Regions from separate parts of the Micromonospora sp. NBC_01796 genome, predicted to be linked through region 2. Evidence: riboswitches for the same ligand, from Rfam matches in the RefSeq annotation. Region 2 holds a riboswitch; each other region holds the start of a gene.

Region 1 (5,006 bases), 1.7 Mb from region 2:
TGCACTCGTACTGCTGCTCGGATCGACGGGGGTGGTCGCGCGGCCGGCGGTCGCCGGCGCGGCCGGAGCACCAGCCGCGCCCTGCGTGGAACCGGCGGACACCCACCCGCTCGCCAAGGCGAAACCCGGTGCGCCGGGCGGGCACGACCCCAACCAGTTGAGCGGCACCGAGGCGGCGCAACGTAACCGCGATCTGGACACCGCGTACGCGGAGCGGGTCGGGGTCGCCCCGTTCAGCACCACCCCGACGAAGATCACTATTCCGGTGGTGGTGCACGTGATCAGCCGGGACCGTACGCGGGCCGGCGGCAACATCCCGCGTGCGCTGATCGACGCCCAGCTCAAGGTGCTGAACGAGGCGTTCACCGGTGGGAGTGGCAGCGCGGTGACGCCGTTCAGGTTCAAGCTGAAGAAGCTCAACCGGGTGGTCAACCCGGCCTGGTATCCGATCGTGGCGGACAGCCTCACCGAGACGCAGATGAAAAAGGCACTGCGGGTCGGTGGGCCGGAGACTCTCAACCTGTATCTCGGCGCGCTCAGCGACGACCTGCTCGGCTGGGCGACGTTCCCGCAGAAGAAGCTGACCTCGTACGACGGGGTGGTGGTGCTCTCGGAGTCACTGCCGGGCGGTACGGCGAAGCCGTACAACGAGGGAGACACGGGTACGCACGAGGTCGGGCACTGGCTGGATCTCTTCCACACGTTCCAGGACGGGTGCACGGGTGAGGGTGACGCGGTGGCGGACACCCCGGCCGAGGCGGAGCCGGCGTTCGGCTGCCCGACGGGCCGGGACTCGTGCGTCAGCAAGCCGGGGTTGGACCCGATCCACAACTTCATGGACTACACGAACGACTCCTGCATGGACAGGTTCAGCCTCGGACAGGTGAACCGCATGGTGAAGGCGTGGCAGGCCTATCGCGCTCTGTTGTGATGAAGTCGAACGACGAGGGCCGGCCCATTCCCGAGGAGCCGGCCCTCGTCGCGTCCTGTGGACTTACAGTGCCCACTCAGGGGCGCCTGGACACTCTTCAGGAGGCCCAGACGGCGGGGTCGGGGGCTGCCGCCGCCACCCGGGGCTCCCGGACGAAACGCTGGTCGACGGCGTTGGCTGTCGACGCCCCGCGTAAGTCGGACGGATTGGGGTGCCGGCGGGTACGGCGACCCCGGCGGGTCACCTGCGGTCGGGTGGCGGTGGGGTCGAGCCACACCTGGACGCCCGGCCGCTCGCCGCCCGGCCCGCCGTAGGCGAGTGGGATCGCGTCGGCCCGCCCGTGTCGGGCCAGCATGGCTGCCTCGACGGTGAACTCGAACAGCCGCCAGTCGACCCGCGGCTCGGCCCGCACCGTGTCGGCCAGCCGGGCGATCTTCGCCGGGTCGGTGACCGCCTGGGCCCGCCCGGCGACGTACGCCTCGTCGTCGCTCTCCTCCGGCGGGAACGAGTGCAACGCGTAGCGGCCGTCGCGTTCGAGGTCGCGCCGCTTGGGTGAGTCGACGACGAAGCAGAACAGCCCTTCGTCGTTGATCACCGGCGACACCGGATGTACGCGCGGGCCACCGTCGGCACGCACGGTCGCCAGGTAGCCGAGACCCGGCCCGTACTGCTGCAGGAGGATGCGGATCGCCTCGGCGAGACGCGGGGCGTCGGCGGCGAATTCGGACCAGGATGCCATGCGGAGAGTCTATCGAACACATGTTCGAGAGCGGTAGTGCGACACGCGTGAGCCGGGCGCCACTCCGGGTACGGGTACGCCGTGACCGGGCCCGACGGCTCGCTAAGGTGTCGGGATGCTGCTCTCCGACCGCGACCTGGTCATCGAGATCAAGGCGGGCACTCTCGGGCTCGACCCGTTCGAGCCCGCACTCGTGCAACCGTCGAGCATCGACGTACGGCTGGACCGGCTCTTCCGGGTCTTCAACAACCATCTCTACACCCACATCGACCCGGCGAGTCAGCAGGACGACCTGACCTCGGTGGTGGACGTGCCGGACGGCGAGCCGTTCGTGCTGCATCCCGGCGAGTTCGTGCTCGCCTCGACGCTCGAGGTCATCTCGCTCGGCGACCAGCTCGCCGGCCGACTGGAGGGCAAGTCGAGCCTGGGTCGGCTGGGACTGCTCACCCACTCCACCGCCGGTTTCATCGACCCCGGCTTCTCCGGCCACGTCACGCTGGAACTCTCCAACGTGGCCAACCTGCCGATCACCCTCTGGCCCGGCATGAAGATCGGCCAGCTCTGCATCTTCCGGCTCTCGTCCCCGGCCGAGCACCCGTACGGCTCAGCCGTGTACGGCTCGCGTTACCAGGGCCAGCGCGGCCCCACCCCGAGCCGCTCCTGGCAGCACTGGCGCACCTGGCCGACCCGCTGAGCGGGTAGCGACGACAGTCAGGGCTGGCACCCGCGTACGGGATGCCAGCCCTGATCGTTTCGAGACGGGTCGACCGGTGGTCAGCCGGGGCGGCCGAAGCTGTGGATCGTGCCCTCGTCGACGCGTTTCATCTTGATCGGTTCACCGGCCTGGGAGGCGTGCACCACCCACCCGTTGCCCACGTACATGCCGACGTGGTGCAGGTCGGCGTAGTAGAAGACGAGATCTCCGGGGCGCAGGTCGGCGCGCTTGACGTACGCCGTGACCCGGCGCTGCGCGGCGGCGTTGTGCGGCAGCGTCACCCCGGCCTTGGCCCAGGCGGCGAGCATCAGCCCGGAGCAGTCGAAGTTGTTCGGCCCGGCGGCGCCCCAGACGTAGAGCTTGCCGATCTGCTGGCAGGCGTACTTGACGGCGATGCCGGCGCCGCCGCCCGGGTACTCGGACGGGCACGGGGCCGGGGCGAGCGGGCCGCCGCCACCGTTGCCGTACACCTTGATCCGCAGTTTCTGCAGCCGGTCGATCTCGGCGTCGATCTGCTTCTTCTTCGCGGCCAGGTCGGCCTCGGTGCGGGTGAGCTGGGCGACCAGGGTGTCCAGCGGCGCCTTCTGGGCCGCGTACTTCTCCTTGAGGTCGACCACGGCCTGCACGTCGTGCTGCTGCCGGCGGGCGAACTGGTCGAGGATGGTGAGCTGGTCGGCGAGCATCGTCGGCGAGTCCGTGGTCAGGATCGCGTTGATCGCCGAGGCGTTGTCGCCCTTGTACGCCCGCACGGCCATGTCGCTGACCTTGCCCATGGCCATGTCGACCTGGAGCTGCAACGGCTGGATCTTCTTGGCCAGCGCGTCGGCCTGCTTCTGCTTGACGGCCAGGTCCTGGCGGGTGGCGTTGTGCTTCTCGATGATCGGTTCGAGCTGGTTCCAGGCCACGTCGATCTGCTTCTCGATCTCGGCGACCGAGGGCTCGGCGTGGGCCGGGGTGGTACCGAGCAGGAGAACGGCTACGCCGGCGATCGCGGCGAGCAGGCTGGTACGGACAGGCCAACGGGTACGCGATCGCACGGTCATCGGGTCGACCGGAGTCGACGCAACGGACAGCGACCGCGGGGCATGGCTAGCCACCGGGGTTGGGCGCTCCTTCTTCCGTTACCGCGTACCGGGTTAGCTGACGGGTTCGGGCGGGAAGTGGCGCCCTACCACGAGAATTCGCGGATTCACCCCGAGGTGCTGGGTCCCCGGCTCGTTTCGGAAAACGATTCGGCGGTGTCGAGCCGGTGCCACCCGGGCTGGGTGGACTGGTGCCGCCCCGACGATCTCCCACAGTAGGAAGCCTGTTATTGAAGTGCAACCCGTGGCAGGAGTGAAATCTTTCCGTATATCAGACAACCACGTACGGTGTGTTGTGGTCGACATAAAGAGAACCCCTTGCTAACGGCGGGTGCCGCTGGCAAGGGGTTCTTCATTGCAAATCTGGGCAATTACACCAGGTCAGCCCGGACGGCGGAACCCGGCAACCGGCATGACGTCAATGCTCTGCATCTGCACCGGCTTACCGGACCGTGGCGAGTGCACCATCAGCCCGTTACCGACATACATACCGACGTGGTGCAGATCACCGTAGAAGAAGACCAGATCGCCGGCTCGGGCGTCGGCCCGGCTCACCGCCTTTCCCTCGTTCCACTGTGCACCGGTGAAGTGCGTGAGCTTCACCCCGGCCTTGCCCCAGGCGTACTGGGTCAGGCCCGAACAGTCGAACGAGTTGGGGCCGGTCGAACCCCAGACGTACGGCTTGCCGATCTGCGCGCAGGCGGTCTTGACCGCGGTGCCGGCGGCACCACCGGGGTACGTCGCCGGGCAGGGGCCCTTGCGCAACGCGCCACCGGCACTGCTCGACCCGTACGCGGTCAGACGCAGCTTCTCCAGCCGCTCGATCTCACCGTTGATCTGCTTGCGCTTGCCGGCGAGCTCGGTGTCCTGCTTCTTCTGCTGGGCGATCAGCTCGTCCAGCTTGCGCTTCTCGCCGTCGTACTTGTCCCGGGCGGCGGTGACGTCGGCGATCTGCTCCTGCTGCTGGCGGGCCAGGTGGTCCAGGATGGTGAGCTGGTCCGCGAGCTGGGTCGGCGTACCGGTGGTGATCAGCGCGTTCAGGTCCGACGACGGGCCGGTCTTGTAGTAACGCGAGGCCAGGTCACCGACCCGATCGAGCGCCATGTTGGCCTGTAGCGCCAGCGGCTGAATCTTCTTCTGCAGGTCGGCCGACTTCTTCTGGTTCGCCAGAAGCTGGCCGTGCACCTTGTTGTACTGCTCGATGGTCGGTTCGAGCTGCACCCACTGGGTGTCGATCTGCGATTCGATTTCGTCGACCGTCGGAGCGGCCTGCGCCTGCGTGGCGGGCAGCAGTCCGGCGAGCACCACGGCAGAGAGCGCCAACAGGCGGTACGTGCGGCGGCGTGTGCCACCACCCGGATGCTCATGATTGGTCGAATGGCGATGGGAGGGCACGCGTGCCACCGGCACCGACTCCTTCGTTACCGACCGCTGGGTGCCACCCGAGGGGGGAAATGGGCGCCGACGTCCCACAGCGGTCGGAGCCCCACATTAGGGAAGGTTCGTTCGCGAATCAAGGCCGCTGGTCGGATACTCCTC
Region 2 (8,738 bases):
CTTTGAGAGAGCGCTCTCACGACCCCGCCGAGCGAGGTGGGAGCCTCGCTCGGCGGGTTACTCAGAGCTAGTGAAAGAGCGCTCTCTGCCATGCGCCCCACTTCACGGGATGCACCTGGGGCGCTATTCGCCGTGTACGGAGAACGCATTCTTGCCGCTCATTCCCTTCGGCAACAAGTGATCCGAAAAACCTTTCGAAAAACTGTTATCGGATCACTCGCCGCCGGTCGCCGTGGTCGTCGCCGGTGCCACTCGGGCGTGGTCAGCGCCGGTCGGTCGTGGTCAGCCGTGTGCGGCTGCCGCCGGTGCGTGCCGCTCCACCGGGTCGGCGCGAAGCTGCTCGGGGCGGCGCAGTGCGGTGAGCGTGACAAGGAGGGCGGCGACGAGCAACCCGGCGCCGACCGTGAAGGCCAGCCGGTAGCCACCGGTCAGCGCCACCGCCTCGCTCGCGCCCCCGCCCAGCAATCCGTCCGTACGGGTGGCCGCGAGGGTGGAGAGCACGGCGACCCCCAACGCCATGCCGAGCTGCTGGGTGGTGTTGAACAGTCCGGAGGCGAGCCCGGCGTTGTCGTCGCCCGCACCCGACATGCCGAGCGCGGTCAACGCCGGCAGGGCGAGCCCGAACCCCGAGGCGAGCAGCATCACCGGAAGCAGGTCGGTGACGTAGTCGGCGTGCACCGGGATCCGGCTCAGCCAGCCGAGCATCCCGATCAGCAGCAGGATGCCGGCCACCAGCACGTTCCGCTCGCCGAACCGGCGGTTGAGCCGGGCGGAGACACCGAGCGAGACCGCACCGATGACGGTCGCCGCCGGGAGCATCGCCAGGCCGGTCGCCGCGGCGCCGTACCCGCGTACCCGCTGGAGGTAGAGGGCGACCAGGATCTGGAACGAGAAGAGTGCCGCCACCATCAGCACCTGGACCAGGTTCGCCCCGGAAACGGCACGCGACCGGAAGATCCGCAACGGCATGAGCGGGTGACGCGCGGTCGCCTGGCGGACCACGAATCCGGCGAGCAGGGCGGCGGCGAGCGCACCGGAGCCGAGCGTACGGACCGAGGTCCACCCGTACGCGTCGACCTTGACGACGGTGAAGATGCCGAGCACCAGCCCGGCGGTGACCAGTACGGCACCGATGGCGTCGGCACCCGCGCCCAGCCCGAGCCCACGGTCGGCCGGCAGCACCCGCAGGGCGACCGCGAGCGCGGCGAGCCCGATCGGGAGGTTGATGAAGAAGATCCAGTGCCAGCTCAGCGAGTCGGTGAGCAGGCCGCCGAGCACCGAGCCGATCGAGGCCCCGGCGGCACCGGTGAAGCTGAAGACGGCGATCGCCCTGCCCCGTTCGGCGGGCTCGACGAAGAGCGTCACCAGGATGCCGAGGCTGACCGAGGCGCTCATCGCACTGCCGACGCCCTGGCCGAACCGGGCCGCGATCAGCACCCCGGGCGTGGTGGCCACGCCGGCCAGCAGCGAGGCCGCGGTGAAGACCGCGATCCCGGTGAGGAACAGCCGCCTGCGCCCGACCAGGTCGCCCAGCCGTCCGGCCAGCAGCAGCAGGCTGCCGAAGGGGACCAGGTAGGCGTTGACCACCCAGCTCAGGTCGGTCGGGGAGAAGCCGAGGTCGGCCTGGATCGCCGGCATCGCCACGGTGACGATGCTGCCGTCGAGGATGACCATCAGCATCCCGGTGGCGATGACCCCGAGGGCCAGCCAGCGGGTTCGGGTGGGGGGAGTGGACACGTCGGTCCTCCTGTCGTACGGACGTACTCGTACCGGTGACAGGAGGACCGTAGCAGATAGTTTTGTTAGAGACGATCTGTTAGTGAGCTAGTTCTTGGTCATGCCGTGGGCTAGTTCCCGCGCTGGCGGGCTCGGCGTACCGGTTGGGGGTGCTCGACCGGGCTGGCCAGATGCCCGGTGACCAGGCGGTCCAGGGCGCGCAGGAAGACCTTGCGCTCGTCGGCAGGAAGGGCGCCCAGTGCTTCCTCGTGCACCCGGTCGACGATCCGCTGACTCTGCTCGGCCACCCGCGCGCCCTCCGGGGTGACCGCGATGATCCGGGCCCGCCGGTCGGTGGCGGAGGCCCGGCGCTCGGCCAGCCCCGCCTTCTCCAGCGCGTCGACCGTCACCACCATCGTGGTCTTGTCCATGTCGCCCAGCTCGGCGAGCTGGATCTGGGTCCGCTCCTCCGCCAGGGCGTGCACCAGCACGCAGTGCATCCGCGCGGTGAGCCCGATCTCGGCGAGCGCCGCCGCCATCCGGGTCCGCAGCACATGGCTGGTGTGGTCCAGCAGGAACGACAGATCCGGTTCGGTCCGGGTCGGTGCCATCGCGGTCATGCCGACCAGCATAGCCAACTCGATCCGTGGCAGATCATCCAATAACAGACTTATCGCGGGTCCGGTCGACGCGGCCCACGCGGGTGGGTTGGAAGACCGGGGCGACTCAGGCGGGCGGGCCGAAGGAGAGGGCGAGGCGGACCGCGGCGTCGCGTACCGGGGTGAACCGGCGGGCCTGGGCGACCCGGCCGACCCGGTGCGAGAGCCGGGCCAACCGCTGGGTCGGCCGGCGGCGCAGGTTCTCGTACTCGGCCAGGCCGGCGGCGATCGAGGATCCGCCGATCAGGCACCGCCCGAGCGTCACCGCGTCGACCAGCGCCTCCCCGGCGCCCCGCCCCAGGTCGGGGGTCATCGCGTGGGCCGCGTCGCCGATCAGGACCACGTTCCCGTCGAGGTAAGTCGGTAGCGACGGGGCGAGATGGTAGAGGTCGTGGCGGAGGATCTCCGCGGGTCGGAGCCGGCTCAACACCTGCCGTACGCCCGCGTGCCAGTCACCGAACCTGGCCCGCAGTGCCGCCAACTCGCCCTCGGGGGAGCGTCCACCGGGCGGGGTCAGGGCGCTCGCGTACCAGTTGGTCCGGCCGTCCTCGCGCGGGGTGATGCCGAAGCGCTGCCCGCGACCCCAGGTTTCGTTCACCGAGTCGGTCGCCCCGTCCACGGTGCCCCGCCAGGCGGTGGCGCCCACGTACCGGGCGGCGCTGCCCGGACCGAAGATCGCGGTACGGGTGCGGCTGAACACGCCGTCGGCCGCCACCACCACGTCGAACCCGGTCCGGTACGCGGCCAGGTCGGTCACCGGGCTGTCGAAGGCGACCGTTCCGGGGGCGAGTGCCCCGGCGAGCAGCCCGAGCAGGGCCGGACGGGAGATCAGGTACACCGAGTCGCCGCTGCGTCGGGCCATCGCGCCCACGTCCAGGCGGGCGATCCGGGTCCCGTCCGGACGCAGGAAGTTGCCGTGGTGCTGCCGGGCGCCCCGCTGGCGTACCTCCTCGCCGAGCCCGAGTACGTCGAGCGCACGCAGCGATTCCGGCCACATCCCGAGCGCGGTGCCCGTGCCGACGGGGGTGGGTGCCTTCTCGCAGACCCGTACCGTCCAGCCGGCCCGTTGCAGCATGATCGCTGTCGCCAGTCCGCCGATTCCGCCGCCGATGATGCCCGCTCGCTGTGTCATGACCGGACCGTACTACGGCTGTAGTGTACTGTCACTACGACTGTAGTGAAATAGACTACGCATGTAGTCCGTTAGGGTGAGCGGATGTCGTCCCGGCAGGACCAACTCACCGACGCAGCCATCCGGGTACTCGGCGGACAGGGGCTGCGCCAGCTCACCCACCGGGCCGTCGACGCCGAGGCCGGGCTGCCCGCCGGTTCCGCGTCCAACCACTTTCGTACGCGCGACGCGCTGCTCACCGGCGTGGTCGCCCGACTGGCCGCCCTGGACCGGGCGGACTGGCAGGGGATGACCGGGGCGGTCCACCCCTCCGACCTCGACGAGCTGGCCCGGTTGCTCGCCGACTTCGTCCGGACGGCGGTCGGTGCGGGGCGGCTGCGTACCGTCGCCCGCCTCGCCCTCTGCCTGGACGCCGCGGTCCGCCCGCAGTTGCAGGCCGACCTCGGACAGGGCAACGCGGAGCTGGTCCGGTGGGGGGCGCCCTGGCTGCGCGCGGTCGGCTCACCGGACCCGGAACGGCACTGCCGGCTCATGCTGGACCACATGGACGGCGTGATCATGCACCAGCTCGCCTTCCCCGACCCGGACTTCGACCCCACCCCCGGCCTGCGTCTCCTGCTCGGCGCGATCGCGCCCCCCGCCGTCACGCACACCTGACCCACTGTCGGTGGTGGGCGCGGTCCCGACCGGCCCGGTCACCGCCACCGTGGGCGGGTGGGCGCGACTCGACCGGCCTGGTCACCGCCACTGTCGGCGGTGGGCGCGGCCCGACCGGACCGTGCCGTCCGGCATCCGGTACGGATCTTCCCGCGCAACTTTCTGTTGCGCCGCCGCCCGGGGCGGGTCTCCTGATCAGGAGGGGCGGTTGGTTCCCTCCCCGGCCGATCCGGTTCCGAGCCGACCCGGTCCGAGGCGAGCGGAGGAACCACGATGCGGGTTGCGGGAACCGCCGGTACGGATGTCTGACCTCCGGACCCCCGGCCGCCACAGCACCGAAGCCGCAGCGGCCGACCGTCAGTCACCCGAGCCGGCCCCGGTGCGGGAGTACACCGTTCCCCGGCAGCGCACCGGACACCGCCCCACCCTGCCCGACCGCTCCGACCGCTCCGACCGCTCCGACCGCTCCGACCGCTCCGACCCGGCCACCCGCCGGAACCGCCCCGGACAGTCGAACCAGGCCGCCGGCTCCGGTGCCGCCGTCCCCGCCGGTGCCTCCGGCCCCGCCAACGCCTACGGCCCCGCCGGCCTTCCCCGCCCGTCGGTTACCGCCGAAGGTCGCCGATCGCCATTGCCCGACGATGACGACTCACTGCCCCTCGCCGGCCACCGCTCACCGTCTCCAGCCGCCCACGGCTCGCCTTCCCCGGCCGGTGGCCGATCGCGGTCCCGTGCCGGGCACTCCGAATCGGAGTCCGGCCCGGTCACGGGTTGGCGGGGTGGTCACCGTCGGCCGGCCGGTCGCGGGGCGCGGATCGGCTCGATCGTCGCCGTTGTCCTCGGATGGCTCTTCGTGGTGCTGGTCGCACCGCAGATCACCCTGGGTCCGGGCTGGCGGTCGTTCGCGCTCTTCTGCCACCTGGCCTGTCTCGTGGTCGGCTTCGGAGCCGTACTCACGGTGGACTGGTTCAGCCTGCGCTGGCTGTTGCGCCGGGAACGGCTCGGCACCGTACTGGGGATGGCGCACGGGGCGCACCTGCTGATCTGGCTGGGGCTGCTGGGGCTGGTCGCCAGCGGTGCCGCTCTGCGCCCCGATACCTCATCCGGGCTGGTGCAGCTCAAGCTGCTCGCCGTACTCGCGGTGGGGATCAACGGGCTGTTCCTCGGCCGCGTACGCGACCGCCTGGTCAGCGTCGGCGACGCCCCCCTGTCCTGGCCCCACCTACTCCCCGGAGCCCTGGCCGCCACAGTCAGCCAACTCGGCTGGTGGACCGCAACAATCATCGGCTTCTGGAACGCCAACCCCTGATCCCCACCCCGTCCCCCGTACCCACCGTCGATCTTGCAGTTGTGGCGCCCGAATTTGTGTTGTCGGTCCGGGTTTGCGTACCGCCACAACTGCAAGATCGACGCGCTTTCGCGCCGACGCGCTTTCGCGCCGACGCGCTTTCGCGCCGACGCGCCTTCGCGGGGAGGGGTGGAGCGGGGGTTAGTTCACGGAGAGGTGGACGTGGTTGGTGTGGTTGCTGGAGGGGTCGCCGCCGCCGTTGTAGGCCTTCCAGCCGCTGCCGGGTAGCCAGATCTGCTTGAACCAGATCACGTAGAGCACACCGAGGCGGCTGGCGTTCTTGACGAAGTACGCGGCGAGGTTGTCGCCGTACGTCTTGTCGCCGCCGGTGGCGACCCCGCCGAAGCCGCCCTTCTCCGCCGCGAAGTCGCAGGCCCGGCCCTTCGGGTGTTCACCCGAGCCGCCGGTGCGGTGGCAGGAGACGAAGCGGGTGAAGCCCGCCGCCTTGGCCTGGTTCATGGCGTTCAGGGTGCGCGGGGTGATGCAGCCGGTGGTGGTCGGGTCGTTGACGCTGCACGACTCCTTCGGCCACGAGCCGTCCGAGTTGCGGGGTGCGGGCTTGGCCGTGGCGGCGGTGGTGGTGCCGGTGACCCCGGGGCTGGACCCGCCGCTGCCGGCGGCGGCCAGTGCCCGTTCGGCCTGCTGCTTGCGCTTGGCCATGATGTCGAGCTGCTTGCGCTGTTCCCGGATCTCGTTGTCGATCGCCGCCTTGGCCCGAGCCTCCTGGTCGCGTACCTCGATCAGGTTCCGGAGCTGGCGGTCCTCGTTGGCGGCGACCGTGCCCAGGGATGCGGCGCGGTCCAGGAAACCGTCCGGGGAGTTGCTGTTGAGCAGCGCGGTGAGGGGTCCCAGCCGGCCGGTGCGGTACGCCATGCCGGCCAGTTCGCCGACCGTCTGGGTACGGGTGACCAGCTCGGCCTCCAGTGTCCCCAGGTGTGCGGCGAGCTGCTGCTGTCGCTTGGTGGAGTTGTCCAGTGCCGCCTGGGCGTCGAGATAGCCCTTGGCCGCGACGTCGAGCTGCTCCCGGAGGCTGTCGCTGCCGCCCTCGTCGTCGGTGCCGCCGGGTGCGGCGGCGAGTACGGCGGTGCGCGACGGTGCGGGTGCGGCCAGCGCGGCGGCGGGGGTGAAGGCGCTGGCCAGCAGGGTGAGGGTGATCGCGATCGCGGTTCGGACCGCGCGCGGATAGCGGGGTCGTACGGGCGCCAACAATGGCATTCGGTGCACGTCCTTCCGTCAGCCGCCGACCGGGTTAGCTGACGGGTTCGGGACGGAAGATCCCTACCGCTGACGCGGATGCACCCCAATGACGCGATGGTTCCCCGGCTCGCATGTGCGATTAGGCGACGGTCACCGCAGGCGCCGGAGGGCGCCGCCCGGCGGAGACCGGTGCCGAGCCTACCGGCCGGGTCCAGTACGGACAGTGTTGGCGCGTCGGGCTTGCCAAATGAATCGAAGTGATATGCCGGATATAAACCGAAAATTTCACCCGGTCGGGGGACAAAAATTAAGGGCGAGGAAAGCGAAGAGTGGTCGGGTCCCGGTGCCGGTAAGGAGTGGACCCGATAGGGGCCGCCTACCGAAAGCCGGGCCGCGGTGCACCACCGACGACAGGTGTGAGGCGTACCCGATCGGGGTTCACCAGTCGGCGGGGCCGCAGTTCTCGGTCGCGCTGCCGGGCTCGACCTGGAGGGTGGCGTGGTTGATGTCGAAGTCGTCGTGCAGCGCACCGCGGGCGGCGGCCAGCACCGCGCCCACCTCGGCGCCGGCCGACAGGGTCAGGTGCGCCGAGGCGACCTCCATGCCCGAGGTGAGCGTCCAGACGTGCAGGTCGTGCACGTTGGCGACACCCGGTACGGCACAGAGCCGGGCCGCCACGGTGGGTACGTCGAGGTGCTCCGGCGCGGCCTGCACCAGGATCCGGACCGCGGCTCGGGCCAGTCGCCACGTCCGGGGCAGGATGAACAGGCCGATCGCGACCGCGACCACCGGGTCGGCCCACCACCAACCGGTGTTCGCGATCACCAGCGCCGCGACGATGACCCCGGCCGAGCCGAGCGTGTCGCCGAGCGCCTCCAGATAGGCCCCGCGCAGGTTGATGCTCTCCCGTGCCCCGGCGCGCAGCAGCGCGAAGGCCACCAGGTTGGCCAGCAGACCGAGGATGGCGACCACCAGCATCGGCCCGGCCAGCACGCTCGGGGGGTGGTCCTGGCCGAACCGGCGGGCCGCCTCGACCAGCACGTAGATCGCGACACCGAAGAGGAGCACCGCGTTGGCGAGCGCCGCGAGGACCTCCAGCCGGTAGAGGCCGAAGGTTCGCTGCGGGTCGTCGGTCGCGCGCCGGGTCGCGGTCATCGCGGCCAGCGCCATGCCGATCCCGAGTACGTCGGTGAACATGTGCCCGGCGTCGGAGAGCAGGGCCAGCGAGCCGGTGGCCAGGGCGGCGATCGCCTCGACGATCATGAACACGACGAGCAGCCCGAAGGCGGACCAGAGCCGTCCCCGGTGTCGCTCGGCGGCGCGCATCGACTGCGCGCCGTGGTCATGACCCGCTCCCACGCACACACCCTCCGTCGCCGGTCCCGCTATGGCCCAACATATGCTGATATCGCAATGTGTGCCAGCGGGTTGGCCAGGACCGGCACCGGGGAAGCCGGGCCGGCTCAGCCCTCGTTCGCCATGGCCGCCACGATCGGTGCCCGGCTCGCCCGGCGGGCCGGCAGCACGCCGGCCAGCACCGCCGCGCCGCAGGCCAGGCCCGTGCAGAGGGCGAGCTGCCCCACCGGTACGACCGGCAGCCCGTGCCCGTAGCTGCTGATCAGCCCGAGTGCCGCGGTCCAGCCGACCCCCACCCCCAGGGCGATCCCGGCCAGCGCGCCGACCAGCGCGATCAGCGCCGCCTCGGCGAGCAGCAGGCGTCCGAGTTGCCGCCGGGACAGCCCCAGCGCCCGGAGGGTCGCCGACTCCCGGGTCCGTTCGAAGACCGACAGGGAGAGCGTGTTGCTGATGCCGAACAGCGCGATCAGCACCGACATGCCGAGCAGGGCGGCGAAGATGCCGAGCAACTCGTCCAGCGAGGCCGACAACGCGTCCGCCTGGTCGGCCGCGCTGCTCAACCGCACCACCGGGTACGCCCGCAGCAGCCCGTCCAGCGCCTGCCGGCCGGCTGCCGTACCGACGCCGGGGGCCAGGTCGATCAGCAGCTGGTTCGCCGCACCGGCCCCGTACG
Region 3 (8,738 bases), 2.0 Mb from region 2:
GGTCTGCTGGGACAGCGGCCGGTCGGCGGTGAGCCGGCCGATGATGTTGACCATCGCGTAGATCGCGGACTGGCCGAGGGAGACGCCGAGGACCAGCAGGACCTCGGTGCCGATGGTCCGGCGGGACACCGGCCTGGCGAGCTCAACCGTCACCCGACCACTCTGCCTCACGCCACCGTGACTCGACCTCCCCGGACCCGAAAGTTTTACGCGCCACCCCCGTCCCGGAGTCGATCGCACATTCTGTGCGACCGACATCCACGGAGAGTGCCCATCCTGATCGAGACGGACAGCCCCATGGTCCCGCCATCCGATCAGCTCGCACGTGCGCCGGCCGCACGTCGTCATCGAGAAGGGCGCAATGGACAACCTGGCGCAGGTGTTGAAGGAGAGTTGGACCCTGGTCGAAGAGGACCGGTCCAAGATCGCAGGACATTTCTACGCCCGCCTCTTCCTCTCCAACCCGCAACTGCGCGAGCTGTTCCCCGTACAGATGGACGGCCAGCGGGACCGGCTGTTGGAGGCGATCGTCACCTCGATGCAGACGCTGGACGATCCGGAGCGGTTCGACGACTTCCTGCGCGGGCTCGGTCGCGATCACCGGAAGTACCACGTCAGCCCCGAGCACTACGCGCTCGTCGGCGAGGCGTTGCTGGTGGCGTTGCGGACCGCCGGGGGCGAGCAGTGGACCATCGAGTACGACCAGGCGTGGCGCGACGCGTACGCGGTGATCGCGGAGAAGATGATCGCGGGGGCCGCCGACGACACCAATCCACCGTTCTGGCATGCCGAGGTGCTGACCCATGAGCGACGGGGCCGGGACGTGGCGGTCTTCACCTGCCGCCCGCTCCAGTTCCCCCTGCCCTACCGTGCCGGCCAGTACGTCAGCATCGAAGTGCCCCGCTACCAGCCAAGACTGTGGCGTACGTACTCGGTCGCCAACGCGCCGACCGAGGACAACGTGATGGAGTTCCACGTCCGGGCGGTCGGCGCCGGTTGGGTCTCCAGCAGCCTGGTCCGCAAGATCAAGCCGGGGGATCTGCTGCGGTTGGCGGCCCCGATGGGGTCGATGGTCCTCGACCGGAAGTCGAACCGGGACATCCTGTGCGTCGCCGGCGGTGTCGGCCTCGCCCCGATCAAGGCACTGGTCGAGGAGTTGACCCTCTACAACCGCACCCGGTGGGTGCACGTCTTCTTCGGCGGCCACAGCCAGGACGAGTTGTACGGCCTCACCGAACTCTACGAACTGGCCGCCCGGCATCCCTGGTTGTCGGTCCTGCCCTCGTGCAGCGTCGATGACGGTTTCACCGGCGAGCGGGGCGACCTGGCCGAGGTCCTGGCCCGGTACGGCCCGTGGACCACCCACGACTGCTTCGTTTCCGGCTCGGCCCCCATGGTCCGTTCCATCCTGCGCCTGCTGGCCCAGCACGACGTACCCCCGGCCAACATCCGTTACGACACCTTCGGCGACGTCTAACCCCGCACCACCCCACCACCCCTCACCCAGCCCCCTCCCCCCAAGCCGGGTATCGGGCCCTGCCGGCAGGGCCCGATACCCGGCCCCCCTTCACCCACGCCCGCCCCCAGCGGGCCCTGATACGGAGAAAGAGTGGCTATCCCCCCGGATATAGCCACTCTTTCTCTACATCTGCCCAACGCAGGGCGGGTGGGTCAGTAGCGCCAGGGGCTGCCGGTTTCGCGGTATTCCTCTACCGGGACCAGGGGGATGTTGGGGTCCATGCGGTCGATGTAGAGCTTGCCTTCGAGGTGGTCGATCTCGTGGGCGACGAGTCGCGCCATGGCGAACTCGAAGGACGTGATCGCCCGCCCCCCGTCCCATCTGGCGTGTTCGACGTCGAGTCGGAGTGGGCGGGCCACCAGGCCACGCTGGTCGAAGAAGGAGAGGCAGCCCTCGTACTGCTCGTCGGTGTCCCGGGCGGTGTCGACAACCCGCGGGTTGAGCAGGACGACGGGTTCGGCGTCCCGGTCGGGTGGGCGTACGACGGCGGCGGCCCAGGGGATGCCGAGCTGCGGTGCGGCGAGCCCGACCCCCTTGCTGAACGGGTGCAGTTCGTCCAGCCGGTGCAGTGCCGCCCGTAGTTGGAAGACGACGTCCCGGGCGGTGGCCTCGTCCCGGGGCAGTTCGAACAGTCGGGCCGGTTGGCGCAGGAGGGCCGCCCCGCGCTGGACGATGCCGGCGGCCCGCATCCGGTCGCTGGCCCGTGGCTCGGGCTCGGCCTCGGCGGTGGGCTGGGCCCGGTAACGCCATTCGAGGCGGTAGCGGGCGTTGAGCGGTGGTTCCTCGGTCGACCAGTCGAAGACCGCCCGGCCGTCGACGTCGTGCCGGAGCAGGGGCGTACGCAACGGCCCCTCTTCGGCCGAGAGGGTGGTCTCCACCCCCCACACCTGGGGGTCGAGGTCCAGCGGGAGGTTGAGCCGGACGGAGAGGTGCCGGGTGGGCAGGCGTACGGCCCGCTGGAACCACGGACCCCACTTCTCCTCACCGACGGTGTATGCGTACTCGATGGTGACCCGCTCGCCGGGGTAGAGCGGGAAGCGCCCGTTGGCGTTCTCGAAGAGCAGCCAGACCTCTTTGAAGGCGTCCCGGTCGTGCTTCTTGCGCCAGTCCATCGGCTCGGGGCTGGCTTCGTCGCCGCAGAACGCCTGGAGGTCGAGTTCGGCGAAGGTGAGCGGGTGCTCGCGGTGGTGCCGGTTGGAGCGCCCGGGGTCGCTGGGGTACCGGTCGACGGCGACCCGGACCAGGTAGCGGGTGACGGGTTCGGTGCCGGCGTTGTAGAGCGCCCGCCGGATGACGCACCGGTACGCCTTGTCCTGGTGGGTGAGGGTGGCGGACTCCTGCTCGACGATGAGCCCGGTGCCCGGGGGCAGCCACTGTTCGGGTACGGGCGGGTCCCGGTGCGCGGTCATGTTCGACCGGGCGTGCCGGAGTTCGTCGTACTCCTGGAAGCGTTGCCAGATCGCGCCGGACGCGGCGAGTACGGCCTCGGCCCGGCGGGCGAAATCCTCGGTGGGCCGGTGGCGGCGGCCCTCTACGTGACTGACATATGAGGGGTCGAACCCCATGCGGGCGGCGAGCTGCTTCTTGGTCATGCCCCGCTCGACCCGCCGTCTGGAGAGTTCGGCCGCGAACGAGTCGGCAGCTCGCTCAATGGGCGAGGTGGTCATCGGGTTCCTAAGGGGCCGGGAATCCCAGTCTGGTGGGCGACCTACCCACTGGGGCAGAACTGCCGCGTTAACGACATTTGGCTTGACAATTCTTCCATCATCATCGATCCTATCGCGGCTCGATGCCCTGCTCAGGGCCATGGTCGAGCCCTCCGATCGGTCACTCCCGGTTACCTGTCACCCGTTCGGGTATCCGCCCGCCAGGCGTACCGGTGGATCTCGGTAGCCGATGGTGACGAACGCCTCCGCACCCTCCAAGATGTGGTTAGGCTTCCCTTAGTGCTAACGTGGCGACCGGTACGGTGACCGAAGGGCGGGTGCGGTGACAGCGGTGACACCATGGCGAACGCGGCCCCTGCGCCACGCTGACCTGGGCATCCTCCCGACACGGCGGCACCGCGCCGCCGACCCGCTGGACACTTCCGAGCAGCAGACGGGTGACCCACGGTGACGGCCGTCATCGATGGGCGCGCGTACGCGACCGCACCGCTCGCACCGGTCAACGCGACCCTGCGTCAGATGTTCGGGACCGACGACCTGCCCGGGCTCGTACCCGGACTGTTCGTCGACGACGAGCGGGGCTGGCTGCCCGCCACCGACCTGATCAACGGCAGTCACCTGCCCGACCTGCTGGCCGCCGCGCAGCGCTCCTGGCAGTCCACCCCGCACGCCGCCGCCGCGCTGTTCTGGAAGTCCTACACCTACTGGTTGGCGCTGCCCACCGTGGTCGGCTGGGCAGCCGCCCGCCGGGTCCCCCTGCTCCGGGCGTCGGACGTACTGGTGCGGGTCGAAACCGACCGGGCGACGCTGACCCTCGGGCTGCGCCGCTCGACCACGGTCGCGGTGCTCGCCTCCGACCCGCTGGCGCTCAGCGGGCTGCCCGAGGTGCGGGTGCTCACCGACGAGACCCAACTCCTCCGCGAGCTGCGTGCCTCGTTGCTCGACGAGCACCTGACCCCGCTGCTCGACGCGATCCACACCCAGGTCCGGGTCGGCGCCCGTACGCTGCTCGGCTCGGTCGCCTCCGGGGTCGCGTACGGCATCCTGCGGGCCGCGGCCGGCCTGCCCGGCGCGTCCGAGGAGAACGTCGCGACGCTGCTTCGCGCGCTCGACCTCGAAGACCTGATCGAGCTGGTGCCCGGTCCGGACGGTGAGCCGACCGTGCAGCGCAAGACGTGCTGCCTCGCCTTCACCCTGCCGCAGCCGCGGATCTGCAAGGGCTGCTGCATCCGCTCGAACTGAGCCCGGGCAGGACGCCCCGCCGGTTCACCCGTCCGGCAGGGGACGGACGTCCCAGACCCGGACCCCCGCCGATGGGCTTCGGCACGACGCCGGTCAGCGCGGTCATCCCGGCGCGCAGTGCGTCGGCCCGAGCACCTCCGCGCGGCTGGAACCAGAGCCCGGAGGTGATCCAGACCGCCAGTCCGAAGTAGCTCAGCACCGCGCGATGTCCGGCAGCGGACCGCGCCGGTGACGGCGCGGGGTCACGGGCATCGCCGCGCTCTGTGCCCGAACGCCCGGAAGGCGGACGGGGACGGATCAACCGAACAATCCGTTCGTGCCACGCCGATGCCTCAATTTCCCTACGGTCGTCGTAGATGGTTCACTCTGTCGGTCCAGGGTGCAGGTCGAGTTTCAGATCGCGAGGAATCGACGCATGGCAGAAATCACTGGGGATCAGCGAGTTCAGTCCGAGGTACTCGAGGGTCTCGCGACCGCCGTGAACCACCGCCGATGGTTTGTTGAGCTGGCGCTGCCCTACCTGGGGGACAACCCGATCGAGATCGGCAGTGGCCTCGGTGACTACGTGCTCGAGTGGGCGCCGCACTTCCCCAGGTTCACGGCCACCGAGGCCGATCCCGACCGGTTGGTGGCACTGAAGGAGCGCCTCGCCGGCGAGTCCAACGTCGAGGTACGGCAGATGCTGCTGCCGCAGCCGGAGCAGGAACGCGGCGACTACAGCGCGGCGGTCTCGTACAACGTGCTCGAACACATCGAGGACCACGTCGGAGCGCTGCGGAGCATGCGGGAACTGGTGCGTCCCGGCGGTGCGATCGTACTGATCGTGCCGGCGTTCGAGTTCGCCATGGGTCCGGCGGACATCGCCACCGGACACGTACGGCGCTACACCAAGAAGACGATGCGGGCCGCGCTCACCGACGCGGGGCTGACCGTGGAGCGGTTGCACTACGCGAACGCCCTCGGCCTCATCGGCTACTACATGGCGACGAACGTGTTCCGGCTGATGCCCAAGGAAGGCCCGATGGTGAAGGTCTACGACAGCCTGGTGCTGCCGGTGACCAAGGCGGCGGAGCAGCTCGTGCGGCCGCCGTTCGGACAGTCCGTCTTCGCCGTCGCCCGGGTACCCGGCGCGTCGGAGGCCTGACCGGAGAGCGACGACCGACACCGTTCAACCCGTCCCCGGTGTCGGCCGTCCACTTACTCCGGCAAGCTCAGCCCTTGACCTGGTACGTGGGCCGGATTACCGCCCGTGCCAGGGTGTGGAAGGTCAGGTTGAAGCCGACGTACGCCGGGCTCGCGTCCGGCGTGAGGTCGAGCTGCTCCACATCGAGGGCGTGTACGGCGAAGAGGTACCGGTGGACGTGGTCGCCGGCCGGCGGGGCAGCGCCGCCGTACTCCTGGGTGCCGTAGTCGTTGCGGACGGCGAACGCACCACCCTCGACGGACCCGGCCTTGCCCGCGCCCCGGGGTAGCTGGGTGACCGACACCGGGATGTTGACCAGGACCCAGTGCCAGAAACCGCTGGTGGTAGGCGCGTCCGGGTCGTAGCAGGTGACCGCGAAGCTGCGCGTCCCGTCCGGGAAACCGGACCAGGCGAGCTGCGGCGACAGGTCGCCACCGCCCACGCTGGAGTGTACGAACTCGGTGCCCAGCGGCTCCCCGTCGCGCACGTCGTCGCTGGTCAGCGTGAACGCCGGCACCGGCGGCAACAGGTCGTACGGGTCCGGCCCGATCGCTCGCTCAAGGTTCATCAGGATGTCCTTCCAAAGAGGGAGACTCAGTGTCTTTGTACCCTGTCCGGCCCGCCTCAGTGCTGCCGGTGGGGGAAACAGTGGGCAACCGGTCTCCCGACGTCCACGACAACGCGGCCGGGCCCCATTCTCGAAATACCGATCCGACCGCTCGTACGGATGGCCCGCCGCTGTTTCAGCCGAGAATCAGCACCGGTTCGGAAACCCTCTACCTCGTACGCGGACGCGCCTTTCATCCGGGCTTTTCCCGGCCGGTTCGGCGGCGCTTTCGTGGTCCGGTCGTGGGCGCTCTCCCGGTCTGGTCGTCGGCGCTTTCCCCGTCGGGTCGTCGGCGCGACCCCCGACCGGCGGAGCGTGAGCGACGACTCGCTGGCCGCCGCACCGGTCGACCGAGGCGGGGGGACCCCGGGTCCGTGGCCGCCGACGAGGGGACCAGCCCACCTCGGCCCAACGGACATTTCTCTGATCCGGACTCCGTGCCGGCAATGTCACCCCGTCGACAAATCCGACGTCGTCAACGTGCGGGACACAAGCGGGTACGTCGGTCGCAGTCAAACTGGTCACTGCGGCTACAACCACTCTCCGTGATCACGAGTCGAGGGTCGCACCACCCGCAAGAAGCGGCATGGGTCACGGTTTAAGCAGGCCAAGAGGGGTTGGCAGGAGCAGAAGCGGCCCAGTAACGTCAGCCCGTCTGGTCCGGCCCTTAGTCACCGCGGGTGACACCGGAACAGGCCCGCTGAGTCGTAACTGTTACGAGCCGGGGACCCAAAGTAGTTCTGGGGTGAATCCGCGAACCATTGGTTCGCGGTAGGGCGTGCTTCCCGCCCGAATCCGTCAGCTAACCCGGTAGGCGGTATCGGAAGGAGAACATGCTCGTGCAGCGCCGTACCTGCCGTGGCCCAACCCTCGATCCCCCCGGCCCGTTCCGCCACCTGCCCCGGCTCGCCCGCATCGCGGTCCAGCCCGCGAAGGTAGCGCACTAGGCCCACTCCGACGACCGGCGACGCACACGCGTACGCGGTCGGTGGCACGAGGACGCGCGTGACCGGTAGGTGATCCGAAATCGCCCGGCAATTCCCGTGGCGAGTTCATCCGGTAACGCATTTCACCGCATCGCGGTGACGGTTCCGCACGCCCCGATCCGGACCCGACGGCTGGCGGTGAATCCGCCCCGCCGATAGCGCGTACCCCGGTCACGTACCCGGCCCCGGCAGAGACATCTCGCCATCCCGATTCATGTGCCCCCGATCGCAGATCGGCACATCTGCGGAGGATCTATATGAAGCATCGTCAGCAACTCCGACGCGTCGTGACCGCCAGCCCGTACCGGGCCGGCGCCGTCTCCGCCGCCGTTCTCGCCGTGGGTCTCACCACCGGCATCCTGCTCACCCAGGGCAACGGGTCCACCCCGCCGGCCAACGCCTCGACCATCGCGGTCGCGGAGAAGATGGGCGGCCAGGCCGGCGCCGAGGTCGCGCCCAGCCTGGTAACCCCGAGCCCGGCCACCCCGTCCCCGAGCGCCTCGACCTCGGCACCGGTTCCGGCGGCCCCGTCGTCGGCCCCGCCCACCGCCGCGAAGGCCGTGGCGACACCGACCAAGGCGGTCAAGAAGGCTCCCCCCGCGTCGAAGGTGCTCGACTACGACTACGAGGCGCAGATCAACGGCTGGTACTGCGGGCCGGCGGCCACCCGGATCGCCCTCACCGCCCGCGACCGTCAGCCGAGCCAGGACGACGTCGCCGCGGCCCTGGGCACCACGTTCAACGGGACCAACTCCGCCGACGACGTCACCCGTGGGCTGAACAGCCTGGCCAAGACCAACTTCTACACGAGCACGTTCATCCAGGGGTCCCCGTCCCCGGCCCAGATGGACCAGCTCCAGGCGGACGTCGTACACGCCGTCAGCAGCGGGTACGCGGTCGTCGCGAACATCGCCGGTTCGGCGACCGACACCGACGGCGGCTGGCACTCGTACGACGGTGGTCACTACCTCACCGTCGTCGGTTACCGCGACAGCGGACGGACCGTGCAGATCGCGGACCCGGCGTTCGTCAACGGGGTCAGCTCCTACTGGATGACCACGATCGACCTGGCCAACTGGATGGCCACCCGAGGCTACTCAGCCTGACCCGCCCTCCCCCCGGTCCCGGGTGCCGACCCAACCGGTCGGCACCCGAGGCTGTCCGTACCAGTGGGACGGTGGCCGCGTTGCCACAACCATCCACGTACGCGTGCGTTGACCCTGTCGTGACCATGGACCTCGCCAATCGGGCGGACACCGGCGACCGCAGGGTCCCGGCGGCCGGCGGTGCTCCCAGTCGCTACTCCGAGCCGGTCGCCACCGCGCGCCGGTACCCCGAACGAAAGGCACAGGTGGTGGCCATGGCCGGTCAGGTGTTCGCCCGATGAGCCGCGTCGACGAGCCGCTGACCCGCGCGGGAATCTGGGAGGCGGCGGCGATGACCATCGCCCAGCACGAGGACCGGGGTACGTCCTACGCTCCCGGCACCTGCGCCTGTTGCACCCCGGACGGCTGCGCGCAGTTGAGCTGGGCGA
Region 4 (8,738 bases), 720 kb from region 2:
TTCGTCGGTGGACCCGCATCCGGTGCCCGCGACGGCCAGCAGGACGGCACCGGTCAGTGCGGCCAGTGCACGGCGACGGCCGATAGAGGGCATCATCAACATCTCCCCGGTCAGCCGGTCCCGTGACATCGGGAAGCGACTGTAGCGTCTTGCCGGGCACAGCGGAAGCCACCATGATGGGCCGATGCGATCGACCCGGCTGGTTACCGTCCGCGCGGCATGCCGCCTGTTCGCCGTTGTTCTCGGCGCCACGATCGCCCTCGCGGTGGCCGGATCACCGGCGTCCGCACACGGTCAGCTCGCCGTCTCCAACCCGGTTGCCGGCGCCACGCTGTCCCAACCGATGCAGTCGTTGGAGCTGTACTTCACCGAGGCTCCGGCGGCCAACGCCTACTTCACCGTCACCGCGCCGAGCGGCGTACGGGTCGACGCCGGTTGGCGGCCCGGCCCGGACAAGCGGCTCGACCGCCCGGTGACCGAGCTGAACCTGGTCAACGGCAAGTGGGAGCCGAAGCTCTACCACACCGGATTCTCGGCGTTCGTCCAGGTTTCGCACTGGCCGGAGAAGGGCGAGTACACCGCCAGTTACCTGTCGGTGGCCTCGGACCGCGAGCCCGTACGCGGAACGGTGAAGTTCTCCTACTCCGGGGCGCCGACCCGCGCGCCGCAGGGCTGGAGCGCACCGACGAACGCCGCCGACCCGGCACTGCTCGCCCTGGCCGAGAACCCGGACAGGCCGGCGTCGAGCAATCCCGGTGCCGGCAACACCGTCGCACCCGCGTCGCCGGTGCCGGACAACGCCAGTGGCGCCTCCGACGACGGCAGCCCGATGGTCTGGTTGCTGCCGGTGCTGCTGCTGGTCGGGGTGATTGTCATCGTCGCCCTGGCGATCCGGCCGCGACGTACGGCCAGAATCAACACCGGTCCGGCGAACCGTGGGCGGCCCGTCACCACCGCGGCGGCCAGACGTGCGGCGGCGGCCCGGAAAGCCGCGGCCGGCAACCAGTCGGCGGGAAAGGCGCAGCCGTCGCGCAAACGCGGCAACCGCTGATCGGCGATCGCTGATTCGACAATCGGCGCCATCACCATTACAGCGGGTATCCATGTTGGCCGGAACCGCGAATAATAACCGAAAGTTGTTGTCCCATAACGCTTTTCGTACCGGATGGGCATGCCCATCGGGACGCGTCACACGGTAAGATTCTTCGCGGTCAACGCCAATCGGCGCCAACCGGTGCCGGCGGGACCGTCGCCTAATCGTCCTGGACGAACCGGGGAACCGAGTACGTGGGGTGAATCCGCAACAGCGGTAGGGATCACTTCCATCCCGAACCCGTCAGCTAACCCGGTCGGCGACCAACGGAAGGATCCTGCATGACGGCACCCCTCCGCCGATGGTTCACGCCTGCCCTGACCCTGGTCACCACCGTGCTCATGGTGGCGCCGTTCTCGGTCCCGGTGCAGGCCGCGCCGGCAACGCCGGCCCCGGCGGCCGAGTCCGACAACCAGTTGCTGAGCGAGGTACTGGAGGCGACCGGCCGGCGTTTCGCCGACGCCAAGGCCGCTCTCGACGCCTCGAAGAAGCGTCAGGCCGTCCTGGCCACCGAGCTGGCGAAGGCCGAGACCCAGATCGAGGAGCTGACCCCCCAGGTCACCGAGATCGCCGCCCGTTCCTACCGCACCGGCAAGCTGGGCGCGGTATCGGCGCTGCTCAACAGCGCGTCCCCGGACTCCTTCCTGGATCGGGCCGTCGCGCTCGACGAGATGAACGCGGTCAACGACCAGAAGCTGCACGAGCTCAACACCGCCCAGGAGTTGGTCGAACGCGCCAAGGCCCTGGCCGACGCCGAGGTCAAGGAGCAGGAGAAGCAGCAGGCCGTGATGGCACGGCAGAAGCAGGACGCGGAACGCTCCCTCGCCCTGGTCGGCGGCAAGAAGCTCACCAACGGCTTCGTCAACGCCAGCTCGCCGGTGGCCAAGGCGGCCCCGCGTACGGCCAGTGGCGGTTGGCCGAAGGAGTCGTGCAACAAGGACGACCCGACCACCAGCGGCTGCGTCACCCCGCGCACCCTGCACGCGTACAACGAGGTGAAGAAGGCGGGCTTCAACCGGTTCGTCGGCTGTCACCGCAACGGTGGTCCGTTCGAGCACCCGAAGGGCCGCGCCTGCGACTGGTCACTACTGAACAGCGGGTTCGCCTCCGCGCGTACGCAGGACCAGCGGCTGTACGGCAACAACCTGACCGCGTTCCTGGTCCGCAACGCGGACCGGCTCGGCATCCTCTACGTGATCTGGTACAAGCAGATCTGGTTCCCCGCCACCGGCTGGAGCTCCTACAGCGGCGAAAGCGACCACACCGACCACGTACACATGTCCATGCTCTGACCCGCTCCACGCCGCGTCGATCTAGGGCAAATGGGTGTTTGTTGATCTCTATCCACCCCCATTTGCCCTAGATCGACGCGGCGTGGAGCGGGGAGGGCGAGGGGGGCGGGGGGAGAGGCGGGGGGAGAGCTTGAGGTGGGGTGACGTGTCATCCTGGCGGGTATCATGAGCGGGTGGCGGCGAACGGGGAGCGGTGGCTCAGTGAGCGGGAGCAGCGTGCCTGGCGTTCCTTCATCACCATGCAGATGGAGTTGCAGAGCAAGCTGAACCGGCAACTGCTCGCCGACACCGGCCTCTCCGAGAGCGACTACGCCGTCCTGGTCCACCTCAGCGAGGCCCCCGAGGGGCGGCTGCGGATCTTCCAGCTCCGGGGCCACCTCCAGTGGGAGAAGACCCGCCTCACCCACCACCTGGGGCGGATGGCCCGGCGCGGACTGGTCGACCGGGAGCCCTGCGTGACCGACCCGCGGGGCGCGTTCATCCAGATCACCGAGACCGGCCTGGCGGAGATCACCAGAGCGGCGCCGAAGCACGTGTCGCACGTACGGCGCCTGGTGGTCGACGTACTCACCCCGGAGCAACTCGACACCCTCGGGGAACTCTCCGACGTCATCCGGGCCGCATTCGACGCCGAGCCCTGCGACGCCGACACCGAGGACGACCCGCAGCGGGTGCCCTGCGACGAGTGAGACCGGCCCCGAACCGGGGCCGGCCCCACTGAAAGCTGTGCACCACCGCGTCAGGCGCGGTTGAGGACCCAGGTCAGGCCGCTGGCGTCCTTCGGCGTCAGGGTCAGGGTGTTCCCCCCGCACTGGTAACGGCCCTCGCCCAGCAGCGGCTGGATGTCGACCACGTCGCCGCTGCGGCTGGCGCCGTCACCGACGTACTCCGAGATCCTGACGTTCTCGAAGAGCGTGGCCGGCGTCGGCTCGGTCAACCCCACGGTGACCCGGGTGTCGCCCCACTGCAACGGCGGCACCGGGGCCCAGTCGCCGGTGGTGCCGCCACCGGCGCCGGTGCTGACCGTGCCGCTGGCCTTGCCGGCGTAGCTGAACGTGCCGGCGATCCTGGCGTCGCCGAGTTGGGCCTTGAAGGTCACCGGCTTCATCGAGCCGAAGTCGACCGTGGTCTCGCCGTTCGGCCCGATCTTGACCAGTACCCCGTCCCCGCCACCGATGCTGGCGCTGGCCAGTGCCCCGCCGGTCTGCCCGGCGGCCGAGGCGGTACGCCAGTCCCCGGTCACGCAGGACGCCACCGGGCCACCGGTCGCCGGCGCGGCGGTCGCGCTGCCGGACGGCGCCACGGCGCTCGTGCCGCCGGACGGGCTCGGTGTGGCCAGGCCGACGGCTCCCCCTTCGGTGCAGCCGCTCACGGCCAGGCCCAGTCCGGCCAGGGTCGCCACCGCCGCTATCGCCGAAGTACGCATTCGTCCTCCTCCAGTTCGTCCGGGGCGGCTACCCGTCGCGCCGATCGCGGCGCTTCGTCGGGCCCGCGACACCGATCGCGGCGTCACGGGATCCGCCCACCGCTTCTGCTACCCAGAACCGGACATCGACCAAACCGGAAGCCCTACGCTGCCCTGGGGGCCACCACCTCCCCCGCGCCCGTCCCGTCCCCCGGAAGGCACCCCATGAAGATCATCGCCGCCGATGTGTTCGTCACCTGCCCCGGCCGCAACTACGTCACCCTGAAGATCACCACGGATGACGGCCTGGTCGGGTACGGCGACGCCACCCTCAACGGCCGTGAACTCTCCGTCGCGTCGTACCTGCGCGACCATCTCGTCCCGCTGCTGATCGGGCGGGACGCGGCGCGGATCTCCGACACCTGGCAGTACCTGTACCGGGGCGCGTACTGGCGGCGGGGTCCGGTCACCATGACCGCCATCGGTGCCGTCGACGTGGCCCTCTGGGACATCAAGGGCAAGGCCGCCGGCCTCCCGGTCTACCAACTCCTCGGCGGGGCGGCCCGGGACGGGGTCACCGTCTACGGCCACGCCAGCGGCGCCGGGATCGACGAGGCGGTCGCCGACGTCGCCCGGTTCCTGGCCGACGGCTACCGGGCGGTCCGCGTCCAGTCCGCGATCCCCGGACTGACCTCGACCTACGGGATCCGGGTCGGCGGCGGCCTGACCTACGAACCGGCGGCACACGACCGCCCGGCCGAGGACGTCTGGGACACCGCCGCCTACCTCGACTTCGTCCCGAAGCTCGTCGCCGCCACCCGCGAACAGCTCGGTTACGGCTTCCACCTGCTGCACGACGTGCACCACCGGCTCACCCCGATCGAGGCGGCCCGGCTGGGGAAGTCGCTGGAGCCGTACCGGATGTTCTGGATCGAGGACAGCACCCCGGCCGAGGACCAGTCGGCGTTCCGCCTGATCCGGCAGCACACGGTCACCCCGCTCGCGGTCGGGGAGATCTTCAACACCATCTGGGACTGCAAGGACCTGATCTCCGAACGGCTGATCGACTACATCCGTACCTCGGTGCCGCACACCGGCGGGATCACCCACACCAAGCGGGTCTTCGACTTCGCCGACACCTACGGGGTGAAGTCCGGGTCGCACGGTGCCGGCGACATCTCCCCGATCGGCATCGCCGCCGCGCTCCACCTCGACCTGAGCATCCCGAACTTCGGCATCCAGGAGTACATGGACCACCTCGACCCGGCCGGTGAGGTGTTCCACGTCGGTTACCGGTTCGCCGACGGGATGCTGCACCTGGACGACGAGCCGGGCATCGGGGTCCGGTTCGACGAGGAGGCCGCCGCGCGGTACCCGTACACGCCGAGGTACCTGCCGGTGAACCGGCTCACCGACGGCTCGATGCACGACTGGTGAGCCGCCGCCGGGCCGCGCGGGGTCGGCCTCAGAGCCCCGCCGGGTACGTCTCCAGCTCGCCCGGCTCCGCATTGGCCGGCAACTCGTGTACGGCGGTCGTCTGGTCGCACCAGATGAACGCGTCGTACCTGTCCGCCAACCGGGTCGGTACGTAGTTGCCCCACTCCTCGAACGACGGGTCGTAGACCACCCCGATCGCCCGGTGGTCTGCCGTTTCGTTCAGCCAGTCCGGCCGGTCGCCGTGGGAGAGCACGAGCAGTGCCCGTTCGGGCAGCATGCCGTGCATCCGGTCCTCCAGCGAGCCGGGCCGGGCCGGCGGCACGGTCATGGTCTCGGCCGGCGCTCCCCAGCGCGGCGCGGCGACCACCGTTCCCTGGTAGCCGCCGAACCCGATCAGGGACACCGCGTCGTCACCGTGCCGTTCCCGGGCCAACTGACCAATGTTGATCATTCCGGCCTCGGCCATGTCGGTGGCCCGCGCGTCCCCGATGTGGGTGTTGTGCGCCCAGACCACCGCCCGGGTGTCCGGCCCGTACCGCTCCAGCAGCCGGTCCAGCGTGTCCGCCATGTGCGTGTCGCGTACGTTCCACGACTGCGGGCCGCCGGCCACCATCGCCCGGTAGTACCGCTCCGCACCCGCCACCACCTCGGCGTTCTGCCAGGCGGCGAACCGGTCCGCCCCGTCGGAGGCGGCACGGGCCCGGACGGCGGCCAGCAACCGGACCACCTCGTCCTCGCAGCTCGCCGAGACGAACCGGCTGGCCAGCCCGTACTCCTCGACCTGCTGTCCGTACGGCTCGAAGCACCGGTACGCGGCCCGGGCGGCGGCCAGCGCGTCCGGGTCGTCCTCGCCCAGGTAGTCGAAGATCGCCTGCATCGAGTCCCACAGGCTGTACACGTCGAGCCCGTGGAAGCCGACCCGGTCCGGTTCCGCCCGGTCCAGATTCCAGGCCCGCAGCCACCGGCAGAACCTGGCCACCTCCGCGTTGGCCCACATCCAGGTCGGCCAGCGCTCGAACCGCTCCAACGCGACCTGCGGGTCCGCGTCGCTGTCCGGTGCGCCGGTCACCGACCGGTGCACCCGGTCGCAGTCGGGCCAGTCACCCTCGACGGCCACGAAGTTGAACCCGCACTCGGCGATCAGCCGGCGGGTGAACTGCTCCCGGAGCCGGTAGTAGTCGTACCCGCCGTGGCTCGCCTCACCCAGCATCACCACCCGGGCACGGCCGACGTGCTCCAGCAACGGGTCGAAGTCGCCCGGTCCCCCGAGCCGGTGCACCTGCATGCCCGGGGCTACCCGGACGACCGGGCGACAAACCGGGCGCGGCGGCCCGTCAGCACCCGCCGGATCGTGCCCAGGGCCGCCCCGAGCACCGTGGCGGCGGCGAGCAGCAGCAGGTAGCCGCCGCTGCGACCGGTGTGCCAGTGCAGTTCGCCGTACCGGTCGAGCAGGAAGCCGGTGAAGCAGAGGAAGCCGAGCAGGGTCACCGCGACATCCGCCCTCGGGTCCGGTGCCACCGCCGCGAAACCACCGACCGCCACCGCGACAACCAGTAACCGGGCCAGGGGCGCAGACGGCGGGAAGAGCGCGGCGGCCAGGCACGTCGCGGCGACGACCAGCGCCGCCCCACTGCCGAGGCGGATGCCGAACGGTGCCGGCGGGACCCCGCGACGTTCCGTCCGGCCACCGCGTTCCGGGTCCATCGCCGCTCCTTCTGCGTACCTCGGGCCGCCGCGCCCGGCGACCCCACGGACGAGCAAAGCGCGGGCGTACGCCCTGGTGGTGACCGCCTGACGGAGCCCATACGCCGGCCGACAAGATCGCTACGCGGTCCTGACGGCCGGCGCTCCGGCAGTGCCTGCTCCGGCCCGGTCAGTGCCGGTCGGGCGGCCCGGTCACCGGCGACCGGCCGGTCCGGTCAGTGCGTGCTCCCGCCCGGTCACCGGCGACTGGCCGAATGGAGCAGGCGGAAGAGGGTGAGCCACTGCTCCGGCCAGACGTACCCGACCGGGGTGTCGACGGGCAGCCGGGTGGCCCGGCAGGCGGCATCGAGCCGTGCCCTCGGGTAGTGCCGGCGCAGCGACCCGTACAGCGAGCCACCCTCGCCGCCGAAACCCAGCTCGACCAGCCGCCGGTACGCCGGCAGTAGCGCCGGCGCCACCAGCGGGTTGTCCCGCCGGTCGAGCCGCAGGATCCCCGCGTCGACCCGGGGCACCGGACGGAACGCCGACCGGGGCACCCTCCCGCCCAACCGCCACTGGAAGGACGGCCAGGTCAGTACGGTCAGCCGGCTCCACCGGCCGTAGTCACCGGTGCGTTTGCGGGCGTACTCGAGTTGGGTGAGCAGGGTCGCCGAGGTGAGCCGGGGTGCCCGCAGGCACCAGTCGACCATGCCGGAGGTCAACGCCCACGGGATGTTCCCCACCACCGAGAACGGTCGGTCGGGTGCCCTCGCGGCCAGGAAGTCCTCGGCCAGGCAGGTGACGTTCCCCAGCGGGGCGCAGGCCTCGGCCAGCACCGGGACCAGGTACGGGTCGATCTCGTACGCCAGCACCCGGCCGCACTGTTCGGCCAGCGCCCGGGTCAGCACCCCCCGTCCGGCGCCGGCCTCGACCACGAGGTCGTCCGGTCCGGGTCGGGCGGTACGCACGATCTGACTGATCGCCTCCGGATGGTGCAGGAAGTTCTGCGACAGCGCCCGACGGGAGCGGTCGCGTTCGGCTTTCCGTACCGGTTGGTGCGGTTTGTTGACGGATTGGCGAGATGCCACGGCCGGTGTCCTTGTCTGCCGCCACGGTGGAGAAACACCGGGCGGCGATCCGGACAGGCACAACACGAGTCGGGGCCTGTCCGAGCGGGATCTGGACTCGGGTGGCCCTGGGCGTGCGCGGCGAACGCGGCGCAGCGGAGAAAGATCAGGCGGCGGCGGGCTCGTCCTGGCAGGCCAGGGCGGTACGCCGGACTCGCGGGCGGGACGCCGGAAGCGGGCCCCGCGCGGCCGACGTAGCGGCCACGTTGATCAGGGCATGCGTGAACGTGCACATGGCGGCCACGCTAACCAGGGCCGATACACCCGGCAACCGATTTCCGCCGACGGCTCGTCCGGCCGTTCCCGCAGCAGGGATCCCGCCGGCTCAGCCGGGCAGCCGGACCGTACGGCTCTGCCGGCGGGCCGCCTCGGCGGCGTCGAGTACGGCCACCACCTCACGGCCGAACCGGACGTCGCAGAGATTGTCCCGGGCACCCGAGTCGACGTCCTGGACCAACTGGTCCAGCGCCAGCGAGAGCGCCTGTACGGCGGTGCCGTCCCCGCGGGGCACGCTCTCGACGCCGTTCTCGCCGTAGAAGACGAAGTCGAAGGCGCGGGCGGCCGGTGCCGCGTTCAGGGTCAGCGACAGGGTGCTGGTCGCACCGGTGGCGTGGGCGAGCAGCAGGTGGACGGTGTCCCGTGGGCCGTCCAGCGCGGCCACCTGGGTCACCCGGCCGAGCACCGGCACGATGATCGACAGG

Evidence for each region. A riboswitch is a leader RNA that binds a small molecule or an ion and turns the genes downstream of it on or off. The one in region 2 is predicted to bind cyclic di-AMP.
Region 1: linked by a shared signal. The riboswitch ahead of OIE47_RS14225 (C40 family peptidase) and the one ahead of OIE47_RS22370 (coiled-coil domain-containing protein) in region 2 are both predicted to bind cyclic di-AMP.
Region 3: linked by a shared signal. The riboswitch ahead of OIE47_RS12965 (C39 family peptidase) and the one ahead of OIE47_RS22370 (coiled-coil domain-containing protein) in region 2 are both predicted to bind cyclic di-AMP.
Region 4: linked by a shared signal. The riboswitch ahead of OIE47_RS18940 (coiled-coil domain-containing protein) and the one ahead of OIE47_RS22370 (coiled-coil domain-containing protein) in region 2 are both predicted to bind cyclic di-AMP.

What each region holds. Positions count from the first base shown of each region.
Region 1 covers NZ_CP109078.1:3,082,537-3,087,542, reverse strand. Annotated here, with positions in the region: gene OIE47_RS14240 (zinc metalloprotease) at 1-931, shown strand, start outside; gene OIE47_RS38005 (pyridoxamine 5'-phosphate oxidase family protein) at 1,029-1,670, opposite strand; gene dcd (dCTP deaminase) at 1,786-2,364, shown strand; gene OIE47_RS14225 (C40 family peptidase) at 2,445-3,428, opposite strand; cyclic di-AMP (ydaO/yuaA leader) riboswitch at 3,496-3,633, opposite strand; gene OIE47_RS14220 (NlpC/P60 family protein) at 3,849-4,877, opposite strand.
Region 2 covers NZ_CP109078.1:4,823,319-4,832,056, forward strand. Annotated here, with positions in the region: gene OIE47_RS22340 (MFS transporter) at 283-1,737, opposite strand; gene OIE47_RS22345 (MarR family winged helix-turn-helix transcriptional regulator) at 1,848-2,336, opposite strand; gene OIE47_RS22350 (FAD-dependent monooxygenase) at 2,443-3,507, opposite strand; gene OIE47_RS22355 (TetR/AcrR family transcriptional regulator) at 3,592-4,164, shown strand; gene OIE47_RS22360 (hypothetical protein) at 4,222-4,359, shown strand; gene OIE47_RS22365 (hypothetical protein) at 4,466-5,473, shown strand; gene OIE47_RS22370 (coiled-coil domain-containing protein) at 5,654-6,718, opposite strand; cyclic di-AMP (ydaO/yuaA leader) riboswitch at 6,735-6,865, opposite strand; gene OIE47_RS22375 (cation diffusion facilitator family transporter) at 7,148-8,068, opposite strand; gene OIE47_RS22380 (ABC transporter permease) at 8,173-8,738, opposite strand, start outside.
Region 3 covers NZ_CP109078.1:2,812,141-2,820,878, forward strand. Annotated here, with positions in the region: gene OIE47_RS12935 (CPBP family intramembrane glutamic endopeptidase) at 1-153, opposite strand, end outside; gene OIE47_RS12940 (globin domain-containing protein) at 362-1,477, shown strand; gene OIE47_RS12945 (peptide deformylase) at 1,672-3,186, opposite strand; gene OIE47_RS12950 (hypothetical protein) at 3,646-4,428, shown strand; gene OIE47_RS12955 (class I SAM-dependent methyltransferase) at 4,844-5,572, shown strand; gene OIE47_RS12960 (YbhB/YbcL family Raf kinase inhibitor-like protein) at 5,640-6,179, opposite strand; cyclic di-AMP (ydaO/yuaA leader) riboswitch at 6,907-7,050, shown strand; gene OIE47_RS12965 (C39 family peptidase) at 7,462-8,310, shown strand; gene OIE47_RS12970 (hypothetical protein) at 8,436-8,591, shown strand; gene OIE47_RS12975 (hypothetical protein) at 8,588-8,738, shown strand, end outside.
Region 4 covers NZ_CP109078.1:4,100,228-4,108,965, reverse strand. Annotated here, with positions in the region: gene OIE47_RS18950 (hypothetical protein) at 1-129, opposite strand, end outside; gene OIE47_RS18945 (copper resistance CopC family protein) at 185-1,051, shown strand; cyclic di-AMP (ydaO/yuaA leader) riboswitch at 1,241-1,371, shown strand; gene OIE47_RS18940 (coiled-coil domain-containing protein) at 1,375-2,385, shown strand; gene OIE47_RS18935 (MarR family winged helix-turn-helix transcriptional regulator) at 2,559-3,074, shown strand; gene OIE47_RS18930 (hypothetical protein) at 3,125-3,811, opposite strand; gene manD (D-mannonate dehydratase ManD) at 4,016-5,227, shown strand; gene OIE47_RS18920 (erythromycin esterase family protein) at 5,256-6,512, opposite strand; gene OIE47_RS18915 (hypothetical protein) at 6,521-6,931, opposite strand; gene erm (ErmE/ErmH/ErmO/ErmR family 23S rRNA (adenine(2058)-N(6))-methyltransferase) at 7,168-7,998, opposite strand; gene OIE47_RS18905 (hypothetical protein) at 8,144-8,272, opposite strand; gene OIE47_RS18900 (Gfo/Idh/MocA family protein) at 8,363-8,738, opposite strand, start outside.